Regions from separate parts of the Paenibacillus sp. J22P218 genome, predicted to be linked through region 2. Evidence: riboswitches for the same ligand, from Rfam matches in the RefSeq annotation. Region 2 holds a riboswitch; the other holds the start of a gene.

Region 1 (6,781 bases), on a different contig from region 2:
TTAAATGTCCTTGCTCGTGGGAAAGATGCGACGCAAGCATATACGGCTTCGTCTGTTCCGTGATCCGTGAAGCTATAAGCGCAGCTGCAGATGAGATGAAGCCGTCTATCACGACAGGACAGCCGTTAGCCGCAGCTCCGATAATTACGCCAACCAAGCCGGCAATCTCAGCGCCTCCGACTTTGGCAAGCACATCAATCGGGTCGGAAGGATCGGGGTTATTAACCGCGATCGAACGTTTTACAACCTCAATCTTGCGTGCTCTCGCCTCATCGTTAATGCCTGTTCCCCTTCCTACAGACTGCTCCGGCGGAAGACCCGTCAGCACACTCGCGATTGCCGAGCTAGCCGTCGTATTGCCGATGCCCATCTCGCCCGTTGCGAACACCCGAACACCTGCCGCTGCCTGCTCATCGACGAGCTCGATGCCTGCCGCTATCGCTTGGAGCGCTTGCTCTCTCGTCATTGCCGGCCCCTTCGCCATATTAGCCGTTCCGTGAACGACTTTGCGGCTAACGAGCTTCGGATGGTCCAGATCGGCGTTGACGCCTATATCAACGCAGATCACATCCGCGCCGGCTTGCCGCGCGAGCACATTAACGGCAGCGCCGCCATTCAGAAAGTTGAGCACCATCTGCGGCGTCACTGCAGGAGGAAATGCGCTGACCCCTTCCTCGCATACACCATGATCGCCCGCCATAACAATGACCGTCTTGCGGGTCATATCCGGCCATAGCTGACCCGATATGCCGGCAAGCTGACAAGCAATGGCCTCCAGCTTGCCGAGACTGCCGGGAGGTTTCGTCAAGCTGTCCGAATGCTGCTGTGCCTGCTCAGCAGCTATATGATCGAAGTCCCGTATGCGGGAGACCGCTGATTCCAGCGTTTCCTGCCATTTGTTCATCATGTTCTTGCTCCCCTCTTTGCTTCCGAAATCCGAATATATCCGTTAGACCGATGCGCTAGGCTGCAGCATAATTTGCGGCATGCCCGTTACCGGATGCGGCACGATAGCTGTTGTTGTTTCATATACCTTTTCAATTAACGACGTTGTCAGCACTTCCTTAGGCGTTCCGACGGCAGCAATCTTCCCTTCATGCAGGACGACGAGCTCATCGCAATACAACGAAGCCAAGTTAAGATCATGCAATACTGCAATAACGGTTAATCCCCGCTCCCTCTGCCAAGACCTCACGGTATCGAGCAATTGCACTTGGTACCCGATATCCAAATACGTTGTCGGCTCATCAAGCAATATGATCGACGGTTCTTGCACCATCAGCTTCGCAAGCGCAACGCGCTGCCGTTCTCCGCCGCTTAGTTGATCCATCCTGCGTTCCTGCAGTCCAGCCAGACCCATAGCCTCGAGCGCCTCATCGATGATTTCCGCCGGATCACTCTCTTCATTGCCAAGCCAGCTTTGATACGGATAACGCCCCATGCCAACGACCTCACGTACCGTAAACCCGACCGGGGGCAATCCGCCCTGCTGCAATACGGCCATCTTGCGCGCCAATGTTTTGCGCGGCAACGATACGATTGGCTCGCCTGCCAGCAGCACTTCGCCTTTCGCTGCCTTATCAACGCCTGACAGCAGATGAAGAAGCGTTGACTTGCCGACCCCGTTAGGCCCTATAATGCCATAGATCTTGCCTTCCGCGAATGAACAGTCGAGCTCATGAAGCACCGTTCGGCCTTGAATCGTCTGTACAATTCCTTTTGCCTCCATGATAGCTATAGCTGACCGCCTCCATTCATCTTGCGCCGATGGAGCAGATAGGCAAAGAACGGCGCGCCGATCAGCGCCGTCACGACGCCTAGCGGAATTTCCCGCGGGCTAAGCGCATTGCGCGCGAGCGTATCCGCCCACAAGACGAATATGCCGCCTCCAATAGCCGAAAGCGGCGTAATCAGTCTATAATCCGGCCCCACGAGCAAGCGGATCAAGTGGGGTACTACGAGGCCGACGAAGCCGATAACGCCTGATACGGATACGGCAGCTGCCGTAAGCAGCGTAGATGCGATCAGCACGATCAGCTTCGTTCGCTCCACGCGAACGCCGGCATGGGCGGCGTGGCGTTCGCCTAGAACGAATAAATTGAGCGATTGGCTATAGATGAGAATAATAGGGAATCCGATGACAAGAAACGGAATGAGCATATATACGTTGTCCCAGTTGCGCATCGCAAGCGAACCCATGAGCCAGAACAGAATTTGATTGACGACGCCTTCAGACAGCGACACCATGAACGATACGAAAGCGCCTAAAAAGGCTTGAATGATGACACCGGATAAAATAAGCGTTTCAATATGCATCGCCCCTTTGCTTCGCGACAGCCAGAATACGCCAAACAACGTGATGCTTCCCGTCAGAAAGGCGACAAGTGGAATCGTCCACATGCCTAAAGCCATCTGGAGTCCGAACAAAATAATAAAGGCAGCGCCTACCGAGCTCCCTGAGGCGACGCCTAACGTATACGGATCGGCAAGCGGATTGCGCAGCACGCCTTGGAAGCCTGTGCCGGCAAGAGCTAGGCAGGCGCCGACGAGGACGGCAAGCAGCACGCGGGACAGCCTTACCTGCGTAACAATGGCTATTTCGCCTTTGGTATAGAGGTCTTCGCCCCCTTTCACCCACGGAAGCTCATGAATAAGAATGCCCCATACCTTGCTTACCGTAAGACCCGACGTACCGATAGAAAGACTTATGATCATAGAAACGGCAAGAAGGAGCAAAGCTGCTCCTCCATAAATGATACCTTTATGTTTCATTGCTTATTTGACGAGATCCGGGTGAATAACCTTCGCAAGCTCAAGCAATCCATCGGCGAGACGCGGCCCTACACGTACGAGCGGGTCTTCCGTCACGGCGAACATTTGCTTGTTCTTCACTGCATCGATAACGTCCCAACCAGGACGGCTCTCAATACCGGCTACAATCGGATTCGGCTCCTCCTTCCATGCTGGGTACACAATCAGTTGCGGATTTTTGGCAACGACCTCTTCCGCGTTCACCTCGAACCACCCTTGACTTCCGGCTGCCACATTCGTTCCGCCAGCTAGCGTCAGCAGCTCATCGAGGAAAGTGCCAGAGCCTACCGTCCAGCCGGGCGAGAACTCCAAATATACATTTTTCTTCTCCGCGTCTTTCACTGCGTCCGTTACCTGCTGCTTCACTTGAATCATATGGTCAGCAACTGCGGCAGCTTCCGCTTGTCTATTCATAATTTTACCTAAAGTATCGATTTTGGCAACTACTGCATCATAAGTTAGCGGATCCGTTGCATATACAGGGATATTAAGCTCGCGAAGCTGCTTAATCGCATCCACGTTCATCGAGGAAGAAGCAATGACCAGATCCGGATTAAGCCCCGTAACTACCTCAATATTCGTCGTCATATCGCCTACCAGCTGCTTAGCTACTGCCGCTTCCGGATAGTTGCTATAGCTGTCCACTCCAACGACCTGCTCTCCGGATCCGATCGCATAGATCGTTTCCGTCTCGCTTGGCGCCAGCGAAACGATCTTCGCAGGTGCTTGCGCGAATGTAATTTCCGTTCCCGTATCGTCCTTCACCGTAAGCGGATATTCCGTAGTTGCTGCGCTTTCCTGTTCGTTGTCAGGCGCGTTCGTCGGCGCTTCCGTAGCCGCATTCGATGGTTGATTCGATGCTTGCCCCTCATTATTGGCGTTCGCTCCGCAAGCCGTCATGATGACGAGCATCATCGCCAGCAGCAGCCCAATCCAAGCTTTGTTCATCTTATTCATTAATTAGCACACTCCTATACGTTCTATTTATCTAGCAAATCGGCCTTACTCGTTATAGCTGTTACGTTCGAATAAAACATGATGTTACTTTTAGCCTGCATTTCATACAGCCTAATCGGGACCAATCGACCTTTACGTGACGCTTGATTGGAAAACATACAGTCAAAATCGGCATTTTGGCCCCTTGTCGCGCTTCCCCGTCCATTTGGCTGCACAATATCCAATCAAACTTAGATATGGACGCGTTACAAGCCTTTTACTTGTATAAAATCCAATCAAAAGGCACTGCTTGATAAGATTTAAACATCAAAAAAAGCATTTCCGACGTCTTGTCAGAAATGCTGCGCGAATTCCGCTTCCAAAGCGGCAAGTAGCTATTATTCGTGTGCAACACCTCCTAGTTCCTCGTAGGATTCAGCGTTAATAAGCAGGCAGGTCTCCTGACTTGGAATATATGCCAATCGGCGTCTTCCCGAGCGTCTAAGCTCAGTGACAATATGCCGCGGCATCGGCCTTGCAACGAGAGCATGCGCTCTCCGGCCATTCCTTACAGTGGCGGGTCCGCGCCGGATTCTCACCGGCTTCCCTATTAAGTCGGAGCGGTTGTTCAAGCAGCATTCGCGCTGCTCATATAGACCGTCTCGACACCTAGTTATTTTCTATGAAATTGTCAGATGTAACTATACACATCTTCCAATCTTTTGTCTATCCCTATCGCCAAAGTCAGACTATTGTTGAACGTCGCCGGCGTTCTTTCATCCCACTGCGCCGCATAGGTAACTAAAGACGCTGTTAATTGGTTTCGTGCCTACAAAAAAAGATACAGAAAGGTGCGCTTATAATGAACTCTGACGAATCGACAGTAACGACCCAAGCACGAACGCCGCTTCTTAAGTGGATGCTCGCCTTGCTTGCCGCTGCCGTCATCATCATCGCTGCGTTCGCGTGGCTGCAAACGACGGAAGCTGCCCCACCTGCCGTCACGGAGCATTACTTCGAGGAAGGCTCATTGACGTGGGAGATCGGCCGCTATCCGGCCAAAGTGCTCGATCTGAATGATTTTCGCCTCAGTCTTAGAAATTCCGAGGGAGCGCCGTTACGTTACGCTGAGTTATCCATCGTGTTAGATATGATCGGAATGAACTGCGGCAATTACAGCTTCAAGTTAATCGAGACCGCTCCCGGCGTCTACGAGGGCGAAGGCATGCCGTTGATGGCTGGAACGTGGAAAGCAACGTTGACGCTGGATACGGCGGATGGCAGCTATATCCTTTCAAGGCGGCTCTCTGCCGTCCACTGATGATCGTTACCATAACCACGGCGAAATGCTCGGAATGACGCCGTTCACGGCCAATCCCCGCATAATGGACAATAGCCCTACAGCAATTGCCGTTACTACGCCTGCCTTGCGCATGAATCTTCTCCAGCGCCTGCCGGCGAAAGCAGCGATAGAAGCCGCGGCGGCTAGCGCCGGGAACGTAGATAGTCCGAAGATAGCCATGATGGCCGCTCCTTCCAATGGCGAGCCGCTGGCCGCAGCGTTCATCTGCATCGCATAGGTCAAGCCGCAAGGCAGGAAGCCGAAAGCAATGCCCGTCGCAAGCAAATGCGTCGTTTCGCTGGCAGGTGACTTCCCTGTTCTGCCGACCAACCGCTTATGCAGCAAGGCAGACAGCTTGCCCATAAGCGGCAGTTGAAATCTGCGCCATAACCATAATAATACGAAGCAGCCGCCTACGATTGAAGCAATGCCTTGAATGCCCGCAAGCTTGCCGGCGAGATCGACGAATGAGCCGACTGCGCCCATTACAGCACCAAGCACCGTATAAGACGTGATGCGACCTGCATTGTACAGCAGCATTGAACGGCGGGCTGACACTGTCGATTGAAGCGATACGGTCGACACGATGCCTCCGCACATGCCGATGCAATGCGGTGCGCTGAACAAGCCTGTCAGCACGATCAAGCCGATCAGATTCCACGTGAGCGTCATCGACGTCTCCGTTCCTCGCGCTTAATTTGGCCGCCTAGCCGAAGCGCGTTGCCGACGACCGATACGGAGCTCAGCGCCATCGCCGTTCCGGCCATCCAAGGCTTAAGCATGCCGAGCGCCGCGAACGGAATGATGATGCCGTTATAGAGGAAGGCGAAAGCGAGATTTTGCCGCACGTTGCGAAGCGTTAATCTGCTAATTCGAATGGCTCCAGGAATGGCGAGCAATCGCGAATTAAGCAGCGACAGATGTCCGGCTGCGAGCGCCGCATCCGTCCCGTTGCCCATCGCGATGCCGACATCGGAGGATGCGAGCGCCGGCGCATCATTCCAGCCGTCTCCGGCCATAGCGACTCGCTTGCCCCGATCCTTCAACCGCTCGACAAGCGACTGCTTTGCTTCGGGCAGCATGGACGCGTGCACCTCCGTAATCCCTGCTGCCTTTGCCGCAGCCCGGGCAGGCGCTTCCCGATCCCCTGTCGCCAGCAGAATCGATACGCCTAGCGATCGTAAGTCCCTGACGACCGATCTGGCGTCGGATTTCACCGAATCAATAAGGGCAATCATAGCTACGCATTCATCATTAATAGCGATGAACAGTACCGTCTCCCCAGCAGCTTCCTTGCTCTTCGCGAACTTCTCGCCCTCTTCGCTGACCAGCCAGCCCCGCGACTTAGCGAAGCCCGCATTGCCAACGCCGACCTGCTGCTTGTTGACCATGGCAACAACTCCGCCGCCGGGCGTATACACTTGGCTCTCGGGCATAGGTATGACAAGACCTGTCTTCGCCGCTTCTTGACGGATTGCAGCCGCAAGCGGATGCGAAGATGCCGATTCCGCTGCCGCTGCAAGACGGAGCGCCGAAGAGCGGCTGCCCTTGAGCGGTTGGAGCGCGCTTACTCTCGGCTTGCCCTCGGTCAATGTGCCCGTCTTGTCGAATATGACGGTATCGATTAACGCAAGACGCTCCAGCGCTCCCGCTTCCTTCGCGACGATGCCTTGCTTCGCCAGGCGGCCCGAG
Region 2 (6,781 bases):
CCAGTGCACCTTGCTCATCCGTATCGTAAACCTTTATTTCCGTAAACTTGTTTTTCTCGTAGTACCCCGGAACTTGGCCTGCCGCGTCTTTCAGTGAGATTGTCACCGGCGTATCGAATTTCACAGGTTCCTTGTCATTGCCGAGTACGAAAGCGTAATTCACATTTTTAAGAGAAGCTGTGCTGCCGGCAAGAGCTGACTTAATCAGATGTTCAAGCTCGGAAATCGTAATGCTCGGCGCAGACAAAAGCTCGATCGTTTGCGGGCCGGACACTAGCTTTGTGCGCTTCGCGATCGCCGCGGTTATATTTCCCTTAACGGCTGTTATATGCGGAATACCGTCCGCAACATCCGCCAGCTGCAGTTGCAGCTTCAAGTTCGTAGTAGGAATTTGAACCGTAATGTTGTCGGTATTGTTATGTTCTTTCGATAATTTAATAAAATAGTTTTTCTGAACATCGTTTGGTACTTGAACGACCGGGTTAGATTCGTTAGGATTGACGATCAGTTCCGACGATTTTCCGTCCGATGGGAGCTCCGAGAAACATTGGCTCGGATCGTATATGTCCAAGTCTTCACCCAAATTTGTCGTATAGCGCCATTGAATAACGTCTCCGTCTTCAAGCTCATACAAGCTTGCGCCGTAATTTGGATAAATGCCATTCACGTTGTACATCCAACCGCTATACTGGCCGTGATCGAACTCACCGTCTCCGGCGATCGATTCTACGTAGACGCTGTTGTATTCCTCGCTCCATGAATATTGCATGTTAATATTTTTGCTGCCAAGCACACGCTTGAGCACCGTCCATACCGTATCCCCGGACTGCAGCTCAACTTTAGTGGGGCTCAATACAAAACATTTATTAATCGTCATCTTGTCGACCGACAACGTCGCATACGTTTTCGGCTGAGGCTCCGTGCCGCCGCCCGGTGCTTCGACCTCAGAAGACGAATAAGCGACATAGTCCGTAAAATGATTTGTTTTGACGATGAGATCGGATCCGCTGTCATACGCATATTCGTTCTTGCCGCTTGCTTTGCCCGCCGCATCGTTGGCAAACTTCCCGATTGGATAGGCGGTGCCCCCCTCGATGTAAGCAGCATCCTTGCCCGCTTTTCCTGCGAACGTCAGCGTTACGTAATCGCTGAACTCCACTCTTCCGCTGCCGCCCATGGAGAACGCTTGTACGAGCGCATCCAGGCTGCGATTATCCGGAAGGCTGTCGCTAATCTGAGCGATCAACGCAGGATCCGTCACCGATTTCGACGTCAGCAGCTCGATTGCCGAAGCATCGCCGCTCACAACCTGCGTACCGCTTGGAATGAAAGCAGCAGCTCCACCCTTAACGGCTTTGATTTCCGGCAGGTTCACTGCGCCCGAAAGATCGACGGATACTTTCGACGCCTTGCCCTCCGGAATCGTAATCGTCACTTCTTTGCCGCTGTCGCTGGCCGTGATCGGTACAGTGTACTCCTTGTTGTCCTGCGGCACGATAACTTCCGGCTTATCGCCCTCAGGCAGCGGCAGCTCGCCGTTCTCCTGAGGAATTTCCGGCAATTGGAGCTCAACGTCCGTCATGTCATAGAGACGGTTCATTCCTTTCAGGAATCTGTCATACGCAACAAGCGCGTACGTGCCTTGATCGGTAGCCATCGCATTGGCATCGCTCTCCATTTGCACGTGCTTGAATCCACCGCCGGCGACGGCGAAGTCAAGCAAAGCATTCAAAGCCGATTTGCCGTTTTTAATGAATCTGGAATCGGTATGCGGGTCAATGCCCAGTCCCGTTAGAGCGACAATGACTTGCGCGGTGCTTTCGCTGTTTGCACCCCAATTATCAAAGCCTCCATCGCTCATTTGCGCATTGGATAACCAAACAACGGCTCTGTCCACTGCGGCTTTGACGTCGCTTCTGGCTGCATAATAAGGCGTTAATGCTTGTATGGCCATAGAAGTCATGTCGGGATCCGCCACATCTCCGTAGAAAGTCCATCCTCCCGCATTCTCCGTGCCTTTGTTAATTTCTTTGTCCAATATAGATAGAATTAATTTTTCTTTATCCGTCTGCATCTTCCCGGGGGCTGCTTCTGGAATCTCATAATCGTAGGCATCGAAAGCAAGCAAAGCGAATACCGGACCGTTAAGCCCTTGCCCGCTTACGAAATCGTAGTCCGCCAAGCCTTCCTTCAGGTCGATTCCGCCGATATTCGAAACGTCCATCCCGATGGAAGCAAGTCCGATCATCGTTCTGGAGTAGTCAGTGCTCGACCACAACGCGCCGTAATCCTCGATTTCCTTTTTAATTGCGGCATTCGCATTATTGTAATACGTCTCGTAATACCCTTTAGGCACGTCGTGCCCCGCCCGCGCAAGCGTGAAAATGGTCCATTCTCCGCCAAGCGTACCCCATGTCGGGTTATTCACCGTAGCAAGCAGATAGGCTAAGCTTTTCTTTAAATGATTTTGAGCTGTCTGAACGGCTCCAGGCTTATAAGTAAATGTAAAAGTGCTCTCCGCTATATTGCCCGCCGCATCCTCGGCTGTTACGACAATCGTGTTCGCTCCCTCGCGAAGCGTCGCCTCGTACTTGCCGTTTTTGCCGCTAACGATAGTATCGTTCAGCTTTACTACCGGAACGATTCCCTTGGTTCGATTATCCGTAACGGATACATCAAATTCAAGATGTTCCAAATCGACTTCCTGACCATTAACGATTCCCTGAACCGAGATGATCGGCTGTTTCGTATCCGGCGTCAAAATCTCTACGTCGGTCATATCATACAAATACGTCAATCCGTTAATGTATCGACTGTAGGCAACAAGCGCGTATGTGCCTTGGTCGGTTGCCATGCCGTCCACTTTCCCCGTCTTGACATGCTTGAAGCCGCCTTCGGGCACTGCGAAAGCCAATAGCGCGTCCAATGCCGAGATGCCGTTTTTAATAAAACGCTCATCCGTGTGGGCATCTACCCCAAAGCCGGATAAAGAAGTAATAACTTGTGCGATGCTTTCGCTACTCGAGGATCCCCAGCTCGTATAGCCTCCATCCGCGCTTTGTGCTTTGGATAACCACGCAATCGCTCGATCCGCAGCTCCCTTTACATTCGTGTTCGTCTCGTAATAAGGAACCAGTGCTTGCAGCGCCATGGCTGTCATATCCACATCGGCTGCGCTCGTTCCTAGTGCCCAACCGCCTGCTTGATCAGTACCTTTCTTTATTTCCTTATCGAGCAAAAATTGAACGAGATTTTCCCTTGTCGTTTGCGTCTTTCCCACAGGAGCGTCAGGAATTTCATAGTCATGACTGTCCAGCGCAATCAACGCGAATATCGGACCGTTATTGCCTTGCTTCTTGACATAATCGAAGTCTGCTAACGCGCTTCTCAAGTCAAAGCCGGCAACATCCGTTATATCCCGGCCAACGGATGTAAGGCCAAGAATGACGCGGGAATGCTCCGTGCTTTTCGTCTTGTCGAGCACGCCCGAGTTAGCCGTCATTAGCTCGGTGACTTTATTGGCTACATTATTATAGTAGAGATCGTAATATCCGTTTTGTACGTCATATTGTCCCCGCGCAAGCGAGAGGATGGACCAATCCCCGCTCCCCGTTCCGAATACGGGATTCGTGACGGTTTTTTGGATATATGCAAGGTTTGCATGGATTTGTTGCTCCAGCAGGGCGTCGAACGTTTGCTTGTAAGTAACAACAAAGGTTTGCTCTGCTTTGTTGCCGGCCTCATCCTCCGCCGTTATCGCAATCGTGTTGTTGCCAGCGATTAGCGTCGCCGTATATTGTCCATCCGTTCCCGTAATGACCGTCCCATTCAGCTTCACTTGAGGAGTGATCGCTTCCGATACGTTGTCCGTTACCGTAACGGCGAAATCTAATTCGCTTTTGGTTAAGATGGCGTTGTTTTCTATGCCTGCAACTTCGATAATGGGTAGCTCCGTATCTTCCTCATCGGCGCTCAATGCTTCGCTGAGATCGGCAAGTGCTTCATCGACGCTATCTTGGGAGCTAACCATGCTTTCAAGCGCGTCGTAAGCAGCCGGATCAGATTCATCCTCTGCCGCGAGCGCAATGCTGGCTCCGTTCGTGAACACAACAGAGAATAGGATGCTTGCGATAAGCAGCCACGCTAAATACTTGTTCCTGATCATCTTTTCATTACTTCCTTTCCAGTCCTTCGATTTCTACTAAATCTTGTCTACCATACTTTCAGCGCGCACAAAAAAAACCTTCCGCCGCAATCGGCAAAAGGTTTAATAGCGCACACAGCAAAAAGCCCGCACTAAAAAACATCCTCCTATCGCTCGTAGAATGAATGGCATATCGAAACAGGCAGGTATTCTGGCTCAAGCGTCATCGCCCTTGCATCCTTCCCGGTTTCCCAGTGGCATCTTGCAAGAACTCTTCTTATACAGCGGCGGGACCGCGCGAGATTTGCACTCGCTTCCCTTTTAACCAATCGACAACTCGACGAATCGAGACTGATTATTGGCACCTGTATCTACTATGAAATTATGTTGCTTATCATATCCGATTAATCGGCATTTGTCATGCTTTTGTTTTAAATTCATGCGTGTATGAGCTCACCGCCGGGTATATGGCTCATTAGGTGCATTTCGTCGAACTAATCTCCGTTGCCTCACGGTTGTGAGCTCGATAGTTGCCTTTCATCGAACTAATTCGGCCGATTCGCCACTACCTTACCAAACTATCCCCTTTAGTTGCCTGATATCGAACTAAACAGGTGGCTCGCTTGGTACAAGGCTAATTAGTTGCCTAGAATGACACTATAGCAGATGAGCTGGCTTTTGGAGCGTACCCGCTTCATGCCGTGTAGGAGCTTACCTGCCATTTCAATTTATCCAAGCACCATATAGCATCACAAGTCATCCACAAAACTTAGCGCTCCAAGCCAATCCGCAAAAATGCTCTAAGTCACATCAAGTTCACAGCCATTTAGAACCAAAAAGTTTTTTGCGCCAATTGGTAAGTTGCACATATTTGTTCACGGTTGTCCAAAGTTGTTCAGGTCAAGTGCGCCCTTTTCTTCAGGAGGTGGAGATTTATATGATAAGATAGAATTTGCCACACACTACGATTACGAGGTGCCCATATGTCCATTAGCTTCACTTCTTCAATTATTAGCCGCCTAAAAAGAGAAATTGCCGATACGCAGAATCAGCTTGCGCACGATAAAACGAAACTTACAAAAGTGAGCGCGAAAATAAAACAGCTGCAAAAGGACAGTAAGCTGAGTTCTTCGCCAAGTGACCTAAGCAGCAAAATGACCCAGCTTACGAAGCTGAAGGATGAAGCCGCGAAGCTTGAAGCTTCGCAAGCAGACTTAACGAAACAACTAACTGCGAAAAACGCCGAGCTTAGGCAGCAGCTCAATAAGTCAAAGCCATAATAAGATAAAAAGAGCTTCCGAAGCACATGACATCATGTCCTCGGAAGCTTTTTTCAAAAAGTATTTTAAGTTAATTTAACAAGGCTGTAGTTTTTCTTGCCTTTGCGGATAATGATGAATTTACCGCCGATTGCATGCTCGGACGAAACCGCGAACTCTAGGTCGGTGATCTTCTCGCCGTTCATCGAGATGGCGCCGTTCGATACGTCTTCGCGCGATTGTCGCTTCGAAGGCTCGATACCAATCTCTACAAGCCACTCCACGATGTTTTTCGCTTCGCCTTCGCCGCTCGCCTCGTACGTAGGCATTTCTTTGAAGCCTTGCTCGATCTCGTCTGCCGTAAGCGAACGAATATCGCCGCTGAACAACGCAGCCGTAATACGCTTTGCTTGATCCAACAATTCGTCGCCATGTACGAAGCGAGTCATCTCTTCCGCAAGCGCCTTCTGCGCTTCACGTTTATGCGGTTCGGTCTGCACCTTTTCCTCCAACGCTTCAATTTCCGCTTTGCTGAGGAACGTGAAGTACTTCAAGTATTTCACAACATCGCGGTCATCGGTATTCGCCCAGAACTGGTAGAACTCGTAAGGTGTCGTCTTGTTCGGGTCAAGCCATATGGCTCCGCCGGCCGTCTTGCCGAACTTCGTGCCGTCCGCCTTAAGCATAAGCGGAATCGTAAGACCGAACGCCTTCGCCTCCGAGCCTTCCTTCTTGCGGATCAGATCAAGACCGCTCGTAATATTGCCCCATTGATCAGAGCCTCCGATTTGCAGCTGCACATCCTCGTGTTGGTACAGGTGCAAGTAATCGAGCGATTGAAGAATTTGGTACGAGAATTCGGTGAACGAGATACCGCTATCCAGCCTGCTCGCTACGACATCCTTCGCCAGCATCGTGTTAAGGTTGAAGTTTTTACCGTAGTCACGAAGGAAGTCGATAATATTGATTTTGTGCGTCCAATCGTAGTTGTTCACCATGCGAATCTCGTTGTCGCCGTCCGTGATGAACAGCTTACGCAGTTGAGCACTTAGCGCATTCACATTGTCCTGAACCTGCTCAAGCGTTTGCAACGAGCGCTCCGCCGAACGTCCGCTCGGATCGCCAATCGTACCTGTCGCTCCGCCGATCAGAATAACCGGACGATGACCGGCTAACTGGAATCGCTTCAGCACCATGAACGGAATCAAGTGTCCGATATGCATACTGTCGCCCGTCGGGTCAACGCCGCAATACAACGATACCGCCTTCGTATTTGTTAATTCACGCAAGCCTTCTGCATCTGTCTGCTGATTAATGGCGTCACGCCATTCGAGTTCGTCGATAATGTTCACAGCCACACAACTCCCTTTTTTCGTTA

The links. A riboswitch is a leader RNA that binds a small molecule or an ion and turns the genes downstream of it on or off. The one in region 2 is predicted to bind cobalamin.
Region 1: another riboswitch for cobalamin. It lies ahead of AC0YN0_RS07375 (ABC transporter substrate-binding protein); the one in region 2 lies ahead of AC0YN0_RS28955 (S-layer homology domain-containing protein).

Annotation. Positions count from the first base shown of each region.
Region 1 is NZ_JBWDNL010000001.1:1,749,186-1,755,966, reverse strand. It holds gene cobT (nicotinate-nucleotide--dimethylbenzimidazole phosphoribosyltransferase) at 1-904, opposite strand, end outside; gene AC0YN0_RS07385 (ABC transporter ATP-binding protein) at 950-1,732, opposite strand; gene AC0YN0_RS07380 (FecCD family ABC transporter permease) at 1,735-2,772, opposite strand; gene AC0YN0_RS07375 (ABC transporter substrate-binding protein) at 2,776-3,768, opposite strand; cobalamin riboswitch at 4,182-4,424, opposite strand; gene AC0YN0_RS07370 (hypothetical protein) at 4,610-5,068, shown strand; gene AC0YN0_RS07365 (sulfite exporter TauE/SafE family protein) at 5,075-5,761, opposite strand; gene AC0YN0_RS07360 (heavy metal translocating P-type ATPase) at 5,758-6,781, opposite strand, start outside.
Region 2 is NZ_JBWDNL010000009.1:93,419-100,199, forward strand. It holds gene AC0YN0_RS28955 (S-layer homology domain-containing protein) at 1-4,165, opposite strand, end outside; cobalamin riboswitch at 4,329-4,528, opposite strand; gene AC0YN0_RS28960 (hypothetical protein) at 5,128-5,424, shown strand; gene tyrS (tyrosine--tRNA ligase) at 5,490-6,755, opposite strand.